Regions from separate parts of the Paenibacillus sp. UMB7766-LJ446 genome, predicted to be linked through region 1. Evidence: predicted binding sites of a transcription regulator. Region 1 holds the regulator's gene; each other region holds the start of a gene.
What was found. The regulator Rex, encoded in region 1, represses fermentation and respiration genes when NADH is low (regulators of the CRP and FNR family bind a similar motif). The targets are predictions, from matches to a motif close to TTGTGAAATATTTCACAA.

Region 1 (5,112 bases):
ACAACACAACGGCTGAAATGACGGCAGTCAGAGCAATAGGCAATACTTTTATCTTCAAGTGAGTTACCCCTCCTATAATTTGGCCCATTCTATAGCTTGTAGGCAAGAATATGAATATGTGTACGTAAAGTCCTGTGATGTGTCTAACAGGATTTATTTGTGTATGATGTATCCTTGAATACATATTTGAGTATATCACATCGTATATACAATATCTAAGGCGAAAATATGAATAAATTATTAATTTTAACTATTCAAATCCAAAATGATCAAGAAAACACGTCAAAGAACCGGTCCAGTCGGGTTTCCGTCTGCCGGTTCTTTACTGTATTCTTTTTAGAAAATAGTACGTCTGCTGATTCTAGCTATTCGGAATCGTATAGACCAGGTCAACCTGTTCCCCGTTACTAAAGCGGTAAAAGCGGTAATAATTGTGAGTAGCATCGTTATAATACACTTGCCATACATAGATTCCATTCACAACACCTGGCATGATTCGTTTGATCTCCCCGCCTGGAACTTCAGAGCTGAACCGATTTCGAATCTGTGCTTCAGACATGCCGTTCTTCAGCAGTTCACTGTGCACCGCATTGGTCCCTGTCACAGGCTTGTTATTTTCATCAAACTTGATCCACACCAATACATCCTGGTTATCCTTATTTTTACCGATCAGGGTCCAGTATATGTTGTCTCCGCCGTCTTTTTGACCCCATACATACTTACGCAGGTCTTCGTGTGACGTAATCCCAACCTGTTCCTGGGCCGCCTGTATGGCCAACGCCTCTTCCTTGCGCTGATCCTGGGTAACATAGACATAATAACGCTGAAGTCCAAACAGAATCAGAACCAGGAGCAGCAGCGAAATCCATATCCACTTCTTTTTTTTCTTCAAAAGCCGAACTTCCTTTCCCTATGACGATGCTGTCCTTGGAATTAACGGGCAAGCAGACCGTCAAATGCCAGTTGAGACTCACGCAAAATACGCTCTTCATCCATCGTAAGACATTCGCCATGTTTAACCACTTGTTTACCATCCACCCACACATGCTCTACATCTTTGGCTGATGCGGAGTATATGGTATGGGAAATCAGATCCGTATGCGGATAGAAATGGGCTTGTTCAATATTCAAGGCGATGAAGTCAGCCTTCATGCCTGTTTGCAGTGCTCCTGTATTGTTCAGGAATATGGATTTGGCACCATACGAAGTTCCAAGCAGAAGTGCTTCCCCTGCTGGCACTGCGGTAGGATCACCGGACACACCTTTGTGAATCAAAGCAGCAAGTCTCATCTCTTCAAACATATCGAGGTTATTGTTACTTGCTGGTCCATCTGTTCCGAGGGACACGGTCACCCCTGCTTTCAGCAGATCAGGTACTCGTGCAACACCCGAAGCCAATTTAAGGTTACTGCCTGGATTGTGGGAAACTGCTACATCATGTGATGCAAGAATTTCGATCTCTTCATCATTCAGATGTACCGCATGTGCAACCAGAGATGGACGGGAGAAAAATCCTAGCTTCTCCAGATGTGCAACCGGACGTTGACCGTAATCAGCCACGTTCTGTTCCACTTCACGAAGCGTTTCAGACATATGCGTATGCAAAGGCAGATTCAGGTCATGAGCAACCTGTACCAACTTCTCTATGTAATCCGGAGGGCAAGTGTAAGGTGCGTGTGGAGAAATTACGGTTGTAATTCTTCCGTCTGCTTGTCCATTCCATTGACGAGCAAATGCTGCGGATTCTTCCAGCTTGCGCTGTTGTTCTTCCGCTGAGCAAAGTCCGATTACCCCTCGTGCCAGAGCAGCCCGAACGCCGGATTGTTCCACCACTTTTGCAACCTGATCCATATGATCATACATATCCAGAAACGCTGTTGTTCCACCTTTCAACATTTCAAGTACGGAAAGTGATGTGCCCCAATATACGTCTTCAGACGTCATTTTGGCTTCCATTGGCCACATTTTCTCCTGCAACCATACTTGTAATGCCAAATCATCTCCATGACCTCTCAGAAGCGACATGGCCGCGTGACCATGCGTATTGATCAGACCCGGCAAGAAGAGCAGTCCTTTTCCATCCACCTTTGTCAGACTTTCGTCTCCTTCCGGCAAAGTCTCACCAATATGCACAATCTTGTCATTCTCGACAACCATGTAACCTTGAACCACTTTCCAATTCGTGCCCTCACTCACGGCAAATTTGCCGTTGTGAATTACCCATCTATTTGTCGTCATCTTCCTCGTCGTCCTTTCCGTTCTCCAAATAATAAGCAAGGCTAAGCAGATCCGTCGTAAAATCGGCATGATGAATGCGAATATGCGGCGGGGTCTTCAGGATCGTTGGCGCAAAATTCAGAATCGCTTCAATTCCTGACTCAATCAACTGATCGGCAACATTTTGGGCTTCCGTATCCGGAACCGTGATAATCCCTATACGAATGTTATCTTTTTTGACCGAATCCGTTAATTCATTCATCGGTTGCACCGTCAGACTGTTAATTTGACTTCCAATCTTCGGACCGTAGGCATCAAATACAGCGACAATCTTCATGTTGTCTTTGAGGTAGGCATTGTAATTGGACAAGGCGTGTCCCAAATTACCTGCTCCGACAAGAGCTACATTGATCTGCTGGTCTATTTTCAGAATATGGCGGATCTTCTCGATGAGATATGAAACGTCATATCCGATCCCTTTACGACCAAAGTCACCGAAGTAAGCCAGGTCTTTACGAATCTGAGCCGGATTCAAATCCAGTCTCAATCCAAGTTCTTGTGAAGAAACCGTATTGACTTCGCGCTGATGCAGTTCATTCAAATAACGCAAGTAAACAGGCAATCTTCGCACCACGGCTTCCGAAATTTTATCTGATTTCATTCATTGCTCCCCCTTACCAAGGCCACGATAGATAGATGAAAAGATGAGCACCCTGTCTAAAACGATGCAAAAAGATGACTGAATTAAACAGGATGCTCTTTGTTATATAATGGATAATTGCTTGAATTACTTCTTTAATCGCTTACTCACTATTCATGAAACGAATGAATGATATTGCTCAATTTTACCGCCAATTAGTGGCTTCATGCAATCATATAAGCTACAGAGCATAGCTGTTATTGCTGTTCATCGGTTGGTCTCTCAAGCCATTCCGAAATACGAGGAACCATCTGCTCTGTAAGCATGTGTTCCATTTTGGGACCTGGTAATGAATATAAAAAGTACTTGCCATAATATGCTTCAATGACACGTGTATCGTATACAATCACAATACCTCTGTCTTTACCCGTACGAACCAGTCTGCCGAATCCCTGTTTGAAGCGGATAACGGCTTGCGGCACGGACAGCTTCATAAACGGATTTTTCTTCTGTTGCTGCAAAAGCTCACTCTTCGCTTCAACTAATGGATGATTGGGTGGCTGGAACGGCAGTCTGACAATCGCAAGACAGGTCAGAGCCTCTCCAGGAATGTCCACTCCTTCCCAGAAGCTGCTTGTGCCAAGAAGTACAGTTGCTTTCGCATCCTGGAAGCGGCGTGTAAGCTTGGAACGGCTGCCGCTGTCCACCCCTTGCCCGAGCAAAGAGATATCATTACCTGACAAGGCCTCCTTAAGCGGGTCATAGACCTGGCGCAGCATGCGGTAGGAGGTGAACAACACCATCATGCGTCCACGAGTCGCGATAGCCGTTTCCGCGAGCGAATGCACGAGCATATCCACAAAGTGGGCATCACCTACACTGCCCTTCACACTTGGGAAATCACGCGGAATGACGAGCAGGGCCTGTTCGCGATAGTTGAATGGTGACGGCAGCATGGATGTCAACAAGCGGTTATTCTCGGCAGCTTCCTGCAAGCCCAGCTGTTCGATCATGAATTGAAATGACTTGTCAACCGAGAGCGTAGCCGATGTAAGCACAACGCTTTTCTTTTTATCAAAGAACATATCCTTCAATTGCGCACTGACATCGACAGGAACGGCATAGAGCTGCAGTGATTTACTGCGGAACTGGCCGCTAGCCTCCATCCAGTACACGGTATTGGCATCATCCATGCGCATGAAGAAACGCAGATTATCCTTGATCGTTGCCAAGTCCTTGAGCAGTCCTGAGATATCCATAATCAGACTATCGGACTGATAATCATCCTGATCTTCTTTCACTTCAAGCAGCAGCTTGTCGCCTTTACGAATCAAATCGCCTAGGGTTACATAGATTTGGTTTTCTACATCCTGTAATTCCTGCCATTTGGCCGGTTTTTGCGATGGCTTCAGTCTAAGTGAAAATTGTCCAGTCTCGCCTGGAGAAGCATCGCTACGTTCAGGCAGCAGGCCGAACAGTGTATCGCTTAGTCGATCCCATATCTCCTTAACTTCAACGGCAAGCGGGAACATCTGATCAATCATGGAGCCCCACTGTACCGAATTTTCATGACCCGACAGTTGAGAACGAAGCATCGGAAGTTGGCCATTACGGCTATCTTTAAACAGTCGGGTCAATATATGAACCAACGTAAAATATTTCATGTGAAGACCAAGATGCTTACCTGCTACATCCTCCAGATGATGTGCTTCATCAATGACAAGACTTTCGTAGGCTGGCAGCAGCTGATGTGCTGCTTTGACATCCGTAAACAATTTCGAATGATTCGTTATGACGATATCGGACAGCCCGGCTTCATGTTTGGCCCGATGATAGAAACATTTACGGAACCAAGGACAGGAGCGTCCAAGACAGGATTCAGACTCACTCTGTACCGTCTCCCAGAAGTCTCCACCGCGCCCGCTTAGATTAAGCTCCTCGTCGTCTCCAGTCTCCGTCTGGGTAAGCCAGACAATCATCTGAGCTGCTGTAAAATAATCCTCTTTCGGTGTAGCGAATTCACGTTTATTGATTTTATGCTCAAACTTACGCAGACACAGATAGTGCCCACGACCTTTGAACACCGCTGCCTTGAACGGGAACGGAACCACTTGGGTCAGCATAGGAATATCCCGCTCTCTCAATTGCTCCTGCAGGTTGATGGTATGTGTGCTGACCATGACTTTCTGTTCCTGTTTCACACTTTCATAGATGGCAGGCAACAAATAACCAAGCGATTTGCCAGTACCCGTTCC
Region 2 (5,112 bases), on a different contig from region 1:
AATGCACCTTTTTTATCCCGACCATGCATTGGGTTCGCCCCAGGTGCAAACGGTTCACCTGCTTTACGGCCATCCGGTGTTGTACCTGTTTTCTTGCCGTACACTACGTTCGATGTGATCGTCAGTACAGATTGAGTTGGAATTGCATTACGATACGCTTTGTGTTTGCGAATCATGCCCATGAAGCTTTCCACCAGTTCAACCGCGATGCTGTCAACACTGTCTTCATTGTTACCGTAACAAGGGAACTCGCCTTCAATTTCAAAATCAATTGCGATGCCTTGTTCGTTACGGATCGGTTTGACTTTAGCATACTTGATTGCACTCAGAGAATCTGCTGCAACCGAGAGACCAGCAATACCGCAAGCCATCGTACGAACGATGTCACGGTCATGCAGGGCCATTTCGATACGCTCGTAGCTGTATTTGTCATGCATGTAGTGAATGACGTTGAGTGAGTTCATATACAGTTTGGCAAGCCATTCCATCATCGGTTTGAAACGTTTCATCACTTCATTGTAATCCAGTACTTCGCTCGTAATTGCTGGATATTCAGGGCCGACTTGTGCACCCGATTTCTCGTCACGACCGCCGTTGATTGCATACAGCAATGCCTTTGCCAGGTTGGCACGAGCGCCGAAGAACTGCATTTGTTTCCCGATCTTCATCGCAGATACGCAGCAAGCAATACCGTAATCATCTCCGTAGATCGGACGCATCAGATCATCATTTTCATACTGGATGGAGCTTGTTTCAATGGATACTTTCGTACAGTATTGTTTGAACGCTTCCGGAAGCTTGGTGGACCAGAGTACAGTCAGGTTCGGCTCAGGTGCAGGACCGAGGTTGTTCAGAGTATGCAGGAAACGGAAGCTGTTTTTCGTAACACGGGTTTCTCCATTTACGGACATACCGCCGATGGATTCGGTTACCCATGTTGGGTCTCCACTGAACAATTCGTTATAATCCGGCGTACGCAGGAACTTAACAATCCGCAGTTTCATTACAAAATGGTCAACCAGTTCCTGAGCTTGTTCCTCAGTTAGCAAGCCTTCTTGCAAATCACGCTCGATGTAAATATCAAGGAACGAAGAAACACGTCCAAGGGACATCGCCGCACCGTTTTGCTCTTTGATCGCAGCCAGGTAACCGAAGTAGAGCCATTGGAACGCTTCTTTGGCGGTTGTGGCTGGCAAGGAAATATCGAAACCGTGCATTTCACCCAGTTGTTTCAATTCCTGCAATGCACGAATCTGTTCGGACAGTTCTTCACGCAGGCGAATGACATCTTCATCAATCACATCGACTTCAAGTGCATTCAGTTCGCCTTTTTTATTCCGAATCAGGAAGTCCACACCATAGAGAGCTACCCGGCGATAGTCACCGATGATCCGGCCACGGCCGTAAGCATCCGGCAGACCGGTAATAATGCCTGCTTTACGTGCTGCACGCATGTCGGATGTATAAGCATCAAATACGCCTTGGTTATGTGTTTTGCGGATGTTCGTAAATATATCAATGACGCCTTGTGGCATCTCAAAACCATAAGCTTCACAAGCATCAATCATCATGCGAATTCCACCAAATGGCTGAATGGAACGTTTGAATGGAGCATCCGTTTGAACACCAACAATCTGTTCTTTGGATTTATCCAGATAACCGGGTTGGTGAGAAACAATCGTTGCTGGCGTATTTACGTCAACATCGAGTACCCCGCCGTTATCGCGTTCTTTTTTGGTAAGATCGGAAACGATATCCCATAACTCTTTCGTATTTTGGGTTGCACCTGCAAGAAATGCTTCGTCGCCATAGTAGGGTGATAAGTTGCGTGCCAGAAAATCATTCACATCTACGGATTTCGTCCATGTTCCTTTGGTAAAGTTTCTCCAGCCTGTTTGTTGTTTGACATCTTTTTCGATCACCGACATAGTAATCCCTCCACAAATTTGGATTTCCGGACACATGACAGGATGCTTCACTCGTCTCATCTGTGCCCAGAGCCGCGATTAATGTGATAAATTTCACATGTGAGCCGGAACATGTTCTCTCTACTTGGGAACCGGAACCGCGGATGAATGTTTTTCTTACATTTTCAGTATACGTCTTCGCTCTTTCAACATCTGTGATTTATATCACAAAGTTTGTGACCATCCTCACTTCACCTATGCTGTATCAAGGTGAATTTAACACTTTACACAGGATCACTGCGTGGCAGAACAACCTTCCAATCGCTGTTATCCCCAGATTTTTTTGATCCCCTTTGAAAAAGGTGAAATCCGGGGATAAAGGCGAACGCTTCGCTTTTTCAGGTTATTTCTACCCCTCCGTTATCGTGTAAAGTGTTAAATTCAATGGCTACCCCAAGGATTCCGTATACCTTTTTACAGAAAAGACGGCAATCGGGGCTCCCCATTTCGGGGAACCCTGAACATATTGCCTCAACCTTAACCAGTTGTTTACTACTCTTTATTCAAACTTGCCGTAGAATGCATTGCGGTATACATCTGCCAGTTCAGTTACGAGCGGCATTTTTGGATTGGCGGTTGTACATTGGTCCTCGAATGCGCGGTCTGCCAGATACTCGACATGTGCTTCAAAGTCTTTGGCGTCAAATCCGATTTCCTGGAACGATTCTTCAATACCCAATGTTTTGTTCAGTTTGCGAATCGCATTGATGAGACTGGTAACCCCTTCTTCTGTCGTACGTGCAGGCAATCCCAGAATGCGGGCAATCTCGGCATAGCGCTCATCTGCAACAAAGTGCGAATATTTCGGGAACGATGCAAACTTCGTCGGTTTCTTCGCATTGTAGCGAATAACGTGCGGCATCAGGATCGCATTGGTACGTCCATGTGCGGTATGGTACTGACCGCCCCATTTATGTGCCAAGCTGTGGTTGATGCCCAAGAATGCGTTGGCAAAAGCCATACCAGCAATTGTCGAAGCATTATGCATTTTCTCACGAGCCAATTTGTCACCTTGCAGCGCCGATTGCTCGAGATACTGGAATACCAGTTGAATCGCTTTGATCGCGAGACCATCCGTGTAATCATTCGCCATGACGGATACATACGCTTCAATGGCGTGAGTCAATACGTCCATACCAGTATCTGCAACAGCGGTTTTAGGCAGAGAGTATACGAATTCCGGGTCTACGATGGCTACGTCTGGTGTTAACTCGTAATCTGCCAGCGGATATTTGGTGTTCCCTTGGTTCTTGTCTGTGATGACCGCGAACGATGTTACTTCCGAACCTGTGCCCGAAGTTGTCGGGATGGCTACGAATTTCGCTTTCACGCCGAGACGTGGATATTTGTAGATCCGTTTGCGGATATCCATGAATTTTTGTTTCAAGTCGTTGAAGTCTGTGTCCGGATATTCATAGAACAACCACATCGCTTTGGCAGCATCCATCGGTGATCCCCCGCCGAGTGCGATAATGCAGTCTGGTTGGAAGCGGCGCATCATTTCCGTACCGCGGTCTACCGTTGTTGTCGATGGATCGGGTTCTACATCAGAGAACACTTCAATGGCTACTGGCATTTGACGTTGACGCAGATAGTGCTCTACTTTTTCCACATAACCGAGTTTGACCATCATGGCATCCGTAATAATAGCTACGCGTGTGATGTCCGGCATTTTGGCAAGATACTGTGTTGCACCTTTTTCGAAGTAGACTTTGTTCGGCACTTTGAACCACTGCATATTCACGGTACGGCGAGCCACCCTTTTCACGTTGATTAAGTTCACAGCGGTTACGTTGGAAGAAGTCGAGTTACGTCCGTACGATCCGCAGCCCAGTGTCAGTGAAGGCATATTGGTGTTGTAGATGTCACCGATGGCGCCGTGTGTGGATGGTGAATTCACGATAATCCGTCCGGTTTGCAGACGATCTGCGAATTTGCCAATCACTTCTTCGTTCGTCGAATGAATAACGGAGGAGTGACCCATGCCGCCAAAAGCAACCACTTCTGCTGCACGCTCAATCCCTTCAGCTGCCGTTTTCACTTTGTAACAAGCCAGTACCGGGCTTAGTTTTTCAGCCGACAATGGGAATTTCGTGCCTACACCTTCAATCTCGGCTACGAGAATTTTGGTGCCAGCAGGAACCTCGATACCGCACATTTTCGCAATGCTGACTGCAGATTGACCCACAATCGCCGGATTCACCGCACATTTCTCAGCGTTAATCGCACCTGCGGTCAGTTTCGCAGCCTCATCCTTGTTCACAAAGTAACAGCCGTTGGCGATCATTTTCTTTTTCACCTGATCAAAGATCGGTTCCTCGATGATGACCGCTTGCTCGGAAGCACAGATCATGCCGTTATCAAACGATTTGGACAAAATCAGATCCGTTACCGCTTGATTGATATCTGCACTTTTTTCAATAAAGCAAGGAACGTTCCCTGGCCCTACGCCCAGTGCCGGTTTACCACAGCTGTATGCAGCCCGTACCATGCCTGATCCGCCTGTTGCCAGAATGAGTGCCACATCATTATGATTCATCAGCGCATTTGTGCGATCCATGGAAGGATCGTCAATCCACTGGATACAATCCGCTGGAGCGCCATGCTTCACTGCAGCATCAAGAAGAATTTCCGCGGCTTCCCGGCTACAGTTCTGTGCAGATGGGTGGAAACCGAAGATGATCGGGTTACGCGTTTTGATGGAGATCAGTGCTTTGAACATTGTGGTGGATGTCGGATTCGTTACCGGGGTAATCCCCATGATTATGCCGACAGGCTCCGCAATTTTCTGGAAGCTTTCGTATTCGTTATCTTCAATAACCCCTACTGTTTTGTCATATTTAATGCTATGATACACATATTCTGTTGCAAATATATTTTTGGTGATTTTATCCTCATACACACCCCGGCCTGTTTCTTCCACGGCCATTTTGGCGAGCATCATATGTTTGTCCAGACCTGCCAGTGCCATTGCTTGCACGATGCGGTCAATCTGTTTCTGATCCATGGACATGAATGCTGCGTGTGCTTTATTCGCTTTGTCAATTAACGTTTGAATATACTGACCTGCTGTCGGTTCTTTTACTGGGGCGACTTCGTTCTTTACAGCCATCTCCCTCATCCTCCTAAAGGTTCGTATTGGTTT
Region 3 (5,112 bases), on a different contig from region 1:
ATTGTCCAAGCTCCTTCCTGTTGTTAGGCAAGTGAAATGACGGGTTTATTAAAAATAAAGGTTAAGCAAAACTGTTCCTCACTATATGCATATTCAATGCAGCCGCCTCGCGACTGTGTTTGGTGCGGATTTAATAGCCCGATGAAGCATCAAACGCACAATCATTCATGCCTGAGATACGTGACATAACCATGGACAATTACTTGCGCAAGGTTCATACTGTAGTGTGACCAGTGGTTAAATAAACGTTCTTCTCTTTCGAAGGACAACAGTCCGGCAGCCGTTCTGCTGAGACCTGATCTACATACAAGCAGAGGAGTTGTCGACACATGAATCAAAAAACGTTGGAAATGTTTCGAACGTTGACGGAATTCCCTTCCGTTTCCGGGTTTGAACGCGAACTTCGCGGATGGATGAAGGAACAAATGTCTCCTTATACGGATGAATTTGTCCAGGATCGGTTGGGCAGCCTTTTTGGCGTATTGCGAGGAGAGGCGTCCGGACCCAAAGTCATGGTTGCAGGTCACTTCGACGAAGTTGGCTTCATGACTACAGGCATTACGGAAACAGGCATGATCAAATTCCGTCCACTCGGTGGATGGTGGAGTCAGGCTGTACTGTCTCAACGTCTGGAACTCATCACTCCAGAACGCCGGATTCCCGGGGTTGTCGGTTCAACACCTACTCATTTACTCGATGAATCCCAGCGTAATAAACCGGTTGATCTCAACCATATGTACTTGGATGTTGGGGCGGATAACCGTGCAGAAGCAGAATCTTGGGGTATTCATCCTGGTATGCAGATCGTACCGATCTGTGAGTTCACACCGATGGCCAATCCGAAGAAAATTATGGCAAAGGCTTGGGATAACCGTTACGGAGTAGGGCTTGCGCTTGAGCTGGTTGAAGCACTACATAAGGAAAAGTTGCCAAACACCCTCTATTGCGGTGCAACCGTTCAAGAGGAATTGGGACTCCGTGGTGCACGCACGGCTGCCAATCTAATTGAGCCGGATATTTTCTTTGCACTGGACTGCAGTGCCGCGAATGATATGACCGGAGATAAACAATCATTCGGACATATTGGTCAGGGGGCCCTGCTGCGCATCTTCGATCCGGGCATGTTCACCCATCGAGGTATTGTTGAGTATGTTCAGGACACAGCATCATCCAATCAGATCAAAATGCAATATTTCATCTCCCCTGGGGGTACGGATGCCGGAGCGGTTCATCTGAGCGGAATTGGTGTGCCTTCAACAGTAATTGGCATCTGCGCACGTTACATTCATACCTCTTCTTCCATTATTCATACGGATGACTATGATGCAGCAAAAGAGTTGCTCGTGAAGCTGGTGAAGGGTCTGGATCAGACAACACTGAACACAATAATCGAAAACGCGTAACTACCATTAAGAGATGCCCTGATTTTGAGGGCATCTTTTTTATATTCAGAACAGGACATTCACAATCATCAGGTTAAGGTGAGAAATAGAATTGAATAGTACAATGCCAGCCTCTGCAGAAGCAAAGACTGGCATGATTTGGTGGTTAGAGAAATAAAGGCGAAAACGCAATCCAGGCCAAAATAAGTGCCAGCACAATGCAGACATTCTCCACAACGGCCCCATGTTTCGTGCCTGTACTCATGAGATTGAACCGTATACGCCACTTGATTGGCGGCAATGGACGAATGCCCCGATTCGTCAACGAATCAGCCAGCAGATGCATGGCATATGCCGTACCTCCAGCTACCCAGATCTCAGGCCCTTGCAAATGAGTCGTACTGTAGAGCAATCCTGCCCATACGGCGGTTCCATAGAGGGTATGCGTCAATCCCCGGTGAGTTAGCGTCGTGCACAGCATTAACAGACTGCCCGCGATCAGATTCCATGGTGCAAATGCATGGCCATAAAATACGAGTCCTAATCCAATCGCAAACATCAACACTTTGCGCAGCGAACGGGACGGCAGGAAAGATACCATCGCAATCAGAATGGCAAGCAGCAGATTCCATGGTTTCGCCTGAACATAGAAGTACACAAATACAGCGACAGGCAGCAGGATGGTCTGCAGCAGTCGAATCAGGCTGTTCGGCAATGCCTTGGATACCAATAGCGAATTTGGTTCATCGATGTCTGGCAGCAGCGAACCGATCAGAGCCACAGTAACCGCCGGTGCAGTCACGGGCATACCTGCCAATTGCAGAACAGAGAGGGATACAGTGGTCCCAATAATGAGGTGGGATCTTCCCATCATGATGCAAAAACTTCCTTTCGAAGAAATAGGGAACATAAACCGTCCACTCCAGATATTACAACGAAAACAATATAAGAACAATGGTTCGCATTTCTCATTTCATTTAAGTTTTACCCTGTATCCAAAAAAAATAAAAAAGAATCCGTGATAGAGATCACACTTTTAAATTTGTGATTCAACTATAGTCGTTAGTGAAAATAATCACATTTTATGTCTGCATTGAACGTTATGATTCAAATATAAACCACTAAAAATGATGGTAATGTAAAGTGTCCATTCAAGGAGGCATATACACATGAACGGAAATAAGGAAAAACTGGTTATAATCGGAAACGGTATGGCAGGTATCAGTACAGTTGAACAAATTTTAAAATTGAGTTCCCGGTTCGACATTACCGTCTTTGGCACAGAGCCCTATCCCAATTACAACCGGATTATGCTGTCCTATGTATTGGAAGGCAGCAAAACAGTTGATGATATTGTGCTCAATGATCTGCATTGGTATGAAGATTATGGTATCACCCTCCATACGGGTACAACCGTAACACGGATTGATTCCAAGACCCGTGAAGTCGTAACTGCGGAAGGCGCACGCTTCCCTTATGACAAAGCCATCATTGCAACCGGCTCCAGCTCCTTCATTCTTCCCGTACCGGGTCATGACAAACAAGGAGTCGTCGGCTTCAGGGATATCGCGGACTGTAACGTCATGCTGGAAGCCGCGAAACAATATAAAAAAGCCGCTGTCATTGGAGGTGGTCTTCTCGGCCTCGAAGCTGCCAAAGGCTTGGTACAACTCGGCATGGAAGTCACTGTCGTGCATCTGATGGAGGATCTGATGGAACGCCAGCTTGACCCACAGGCGTCCATGATGTTAAAAGCCGAACTTGAGCGACAGGGCATCCGGCTCAAGATGGGCGCACAAACTGCAGAGCTTCTCGGTGGCGAACGGGTAGAAGGTATCCGTTTTACGGACGATTCCGTGCTGAACACTGATTTTGTTGTCATGGCCGTAGGCATCAAACCCAATACGGGTGTAGCCCGGGATAGTGGCATAGAAGTTAACCGGGGCATTGTAGTGGATGACTATATGCAGACGTCACTGGATAATGTATATTCCGTCGGAGAATGTACCGAACATCGTGGTGTATGCTATGGCCTTGTTGCCCCACTATTTGAACAGGGCATGATTCTGGCCAAACATATATGCGGTGTTGAGACAGCTCCTTATGAAGGTTCTGTGGTATCCACGAAATTGAAAATTTCGGGCGTAGATGTCTTTTCGACCGGTGAATTTATTGACAGTCCCGAACATACGGTCATTGCACATAAGGACGACTGGAAACGCACATACAAAAAAATTCTGCTTCGGGATAATATCATGGTTGGCGCTGTACTCTTTGGTGATATCACGGATTCTGCCGAATTACAGAAATTGATCAAACAACAAGCTGAGATGACCGATGAACTATATGCTTCACTGATGGGTACAGGCTGCGGTGGGAACAAAAAAGCTGCATCCGTGGAAACCATAGCAGAAGACGAAATTGTCTGTGGATGTAACGGGGTAACCAAAGGATCCATTATCAGTGCCATTACAAGTGAGGGATTGACCAATGTAGACGAAATCAAAGCCTGTACGGGGGCAACGCGCTCCTGCGGTGGCTGCAAGCCGGTTGTTGAACAGATTTTGCAATATGTGCTTGGAGACAACTTTACAGCGGGTGCCAAACAGGGAATCTGTGGCTGTACCTCCCTCAGCCGGGATGAAATCGTAGCCGAGATCAGACAGAAAGGACTGCAAACGACCAAAGAGGTCATGCATGTTCTGGGATGGAGTCAACCCGAAGGGTGTTCCAAATGCCGCCCGGCCATTAACTATTACCTTGGCATGATTGCACCAGATGCCCATGTGGATGAAAAGGAATCCCGTTTTGTCAACGAACGCATGAACGCCAATATTCAAAAAGACGGCACGTATACGGTTGTACCGCGCATGTATGGCGGAGTCACAACTCCGGAAGACCTGAAACGCATTGCCGACATTTCGGTCAAATACGATGTAAAAGCTGTCAAAGTAACTGGAGGTCAGCGGCTAGATCTGATTGGAGTCAAAAAAGAAGATCTGCCCAAAGTCTGGGCTGAATTGGATATGCCTTCTGGCTATGCATACGCCAAATCGCTGCGTACAGTCAAAACATGTGTCGGCTCACAATTTTGCCGCTTTGGCACGCAGGATTCCATGGCGATGGGCGCTCTGCTAGAGCGCAAGTTTGAACGTCTGGATTTGCCTGCCAAGTTTAAATATGCCGTAAACGGTTGCCCTCGTAACTGTGCGGAGTCGTGTACGAAAGATATTGGTATCGTGGGCAACGACGGCGGCTGGGAAATATTTATTGGAGGCAACGGTGGCATCAAGGCTAGACTGGCTGACTCCCTGTGCAAGGTGAAGACCGATGAAGAATTAGTTGAGCTTTGTGGAGCGATTATGCAGCACTATCGGGAGACAGCCAACTACCTGGAGCGGACTTCCGAATGGGTGGAACGCATAGGTCTGGAGCAGATTCGAGCCGTTGTTGTCGATGACGTAAAAGAGCGTAAGGCGCTTATGGAACGAATCGAATTCGCTCTTGAGCAAGTGGAAGATCCTTGGAAAAAAGCACTGCGTAATGAGGAAGGCCAGAACAAATTATTCCATGGCATAGAAGTTTCTGCTCGACCATAGTACCCTGTCTCGGCCATTATAATAGATATTGAGCCTCTAACGTAATCTGAAAATGAAGGAGATGTTCATATGACAACACAGCAATCTGCCATCTACTATCCTGCCGGAGAGATCGAAGAATTCCTGCCGCA

Region 2: pflB (formate C-acetyltransferase) is a predicted target of Rex. The motif match lies at 2,010-2,027, and genes of this name have one in related genera.
Region 3: nirB (nitrite reductase large subunit NirB) is a predicted target of Rex. The motif match lies at 2,446-2,463, and genes of this name have one in related genera.

What each region holds. Positions count from the first base shown of each region.
Region 1 covers NZ_JASOYM010000018.1:68,263-73,374, reverse strand. Annotated here, with positions in the region: gene QP794_RS30305 (hypothetical protein) at 1-58, opposite strand, end outside; gene QP794_RS30300 (cell wall elongation regulator TseB-like domain-containing protein) at 362-892, opposite strand; gene QP794_RS30295 (amidohydrolase) at 934-2,238, opposite strand; gene QP794_RS30290 (redox-sensing transcriptional repressor Rex) at 2,225-2,878, opposite strand; gene dinG (ATP-dependent DNA helicase DinG) at 3,115-5,112, opposite strand, start outside.
Region 2 covers NZ_JASOYM010000008.1:169,291-174,402, reverse strand. Annotated here, with positions in the region: gene pflB (formate C-acetyltransferase) at 1-1,928, opposite strand, end outside; gene adhE (bifunctional acetaldehyde-CoA/alcohol dehydrogenase) at 2,467-5,079, opposite strand.
Region 3 covers NZ_JASOYM010000006.1:179,316-184,427, forward strand. Annotated here, with positions in the region: gene QP794_RS16900 (M42 family metallopeptidase) at 330-1,403, shown strand; gene QP794_RS16905 (metal-dependent hydrolase) at 1,549-2,256, opposite strand; gene nirB (nitrite reductase large subunit NirB) at 2,552-4,981, shown strand; gene nirD (nitrite reductase small subunit NirD) at 5,051-5,112, shown strand, end outside.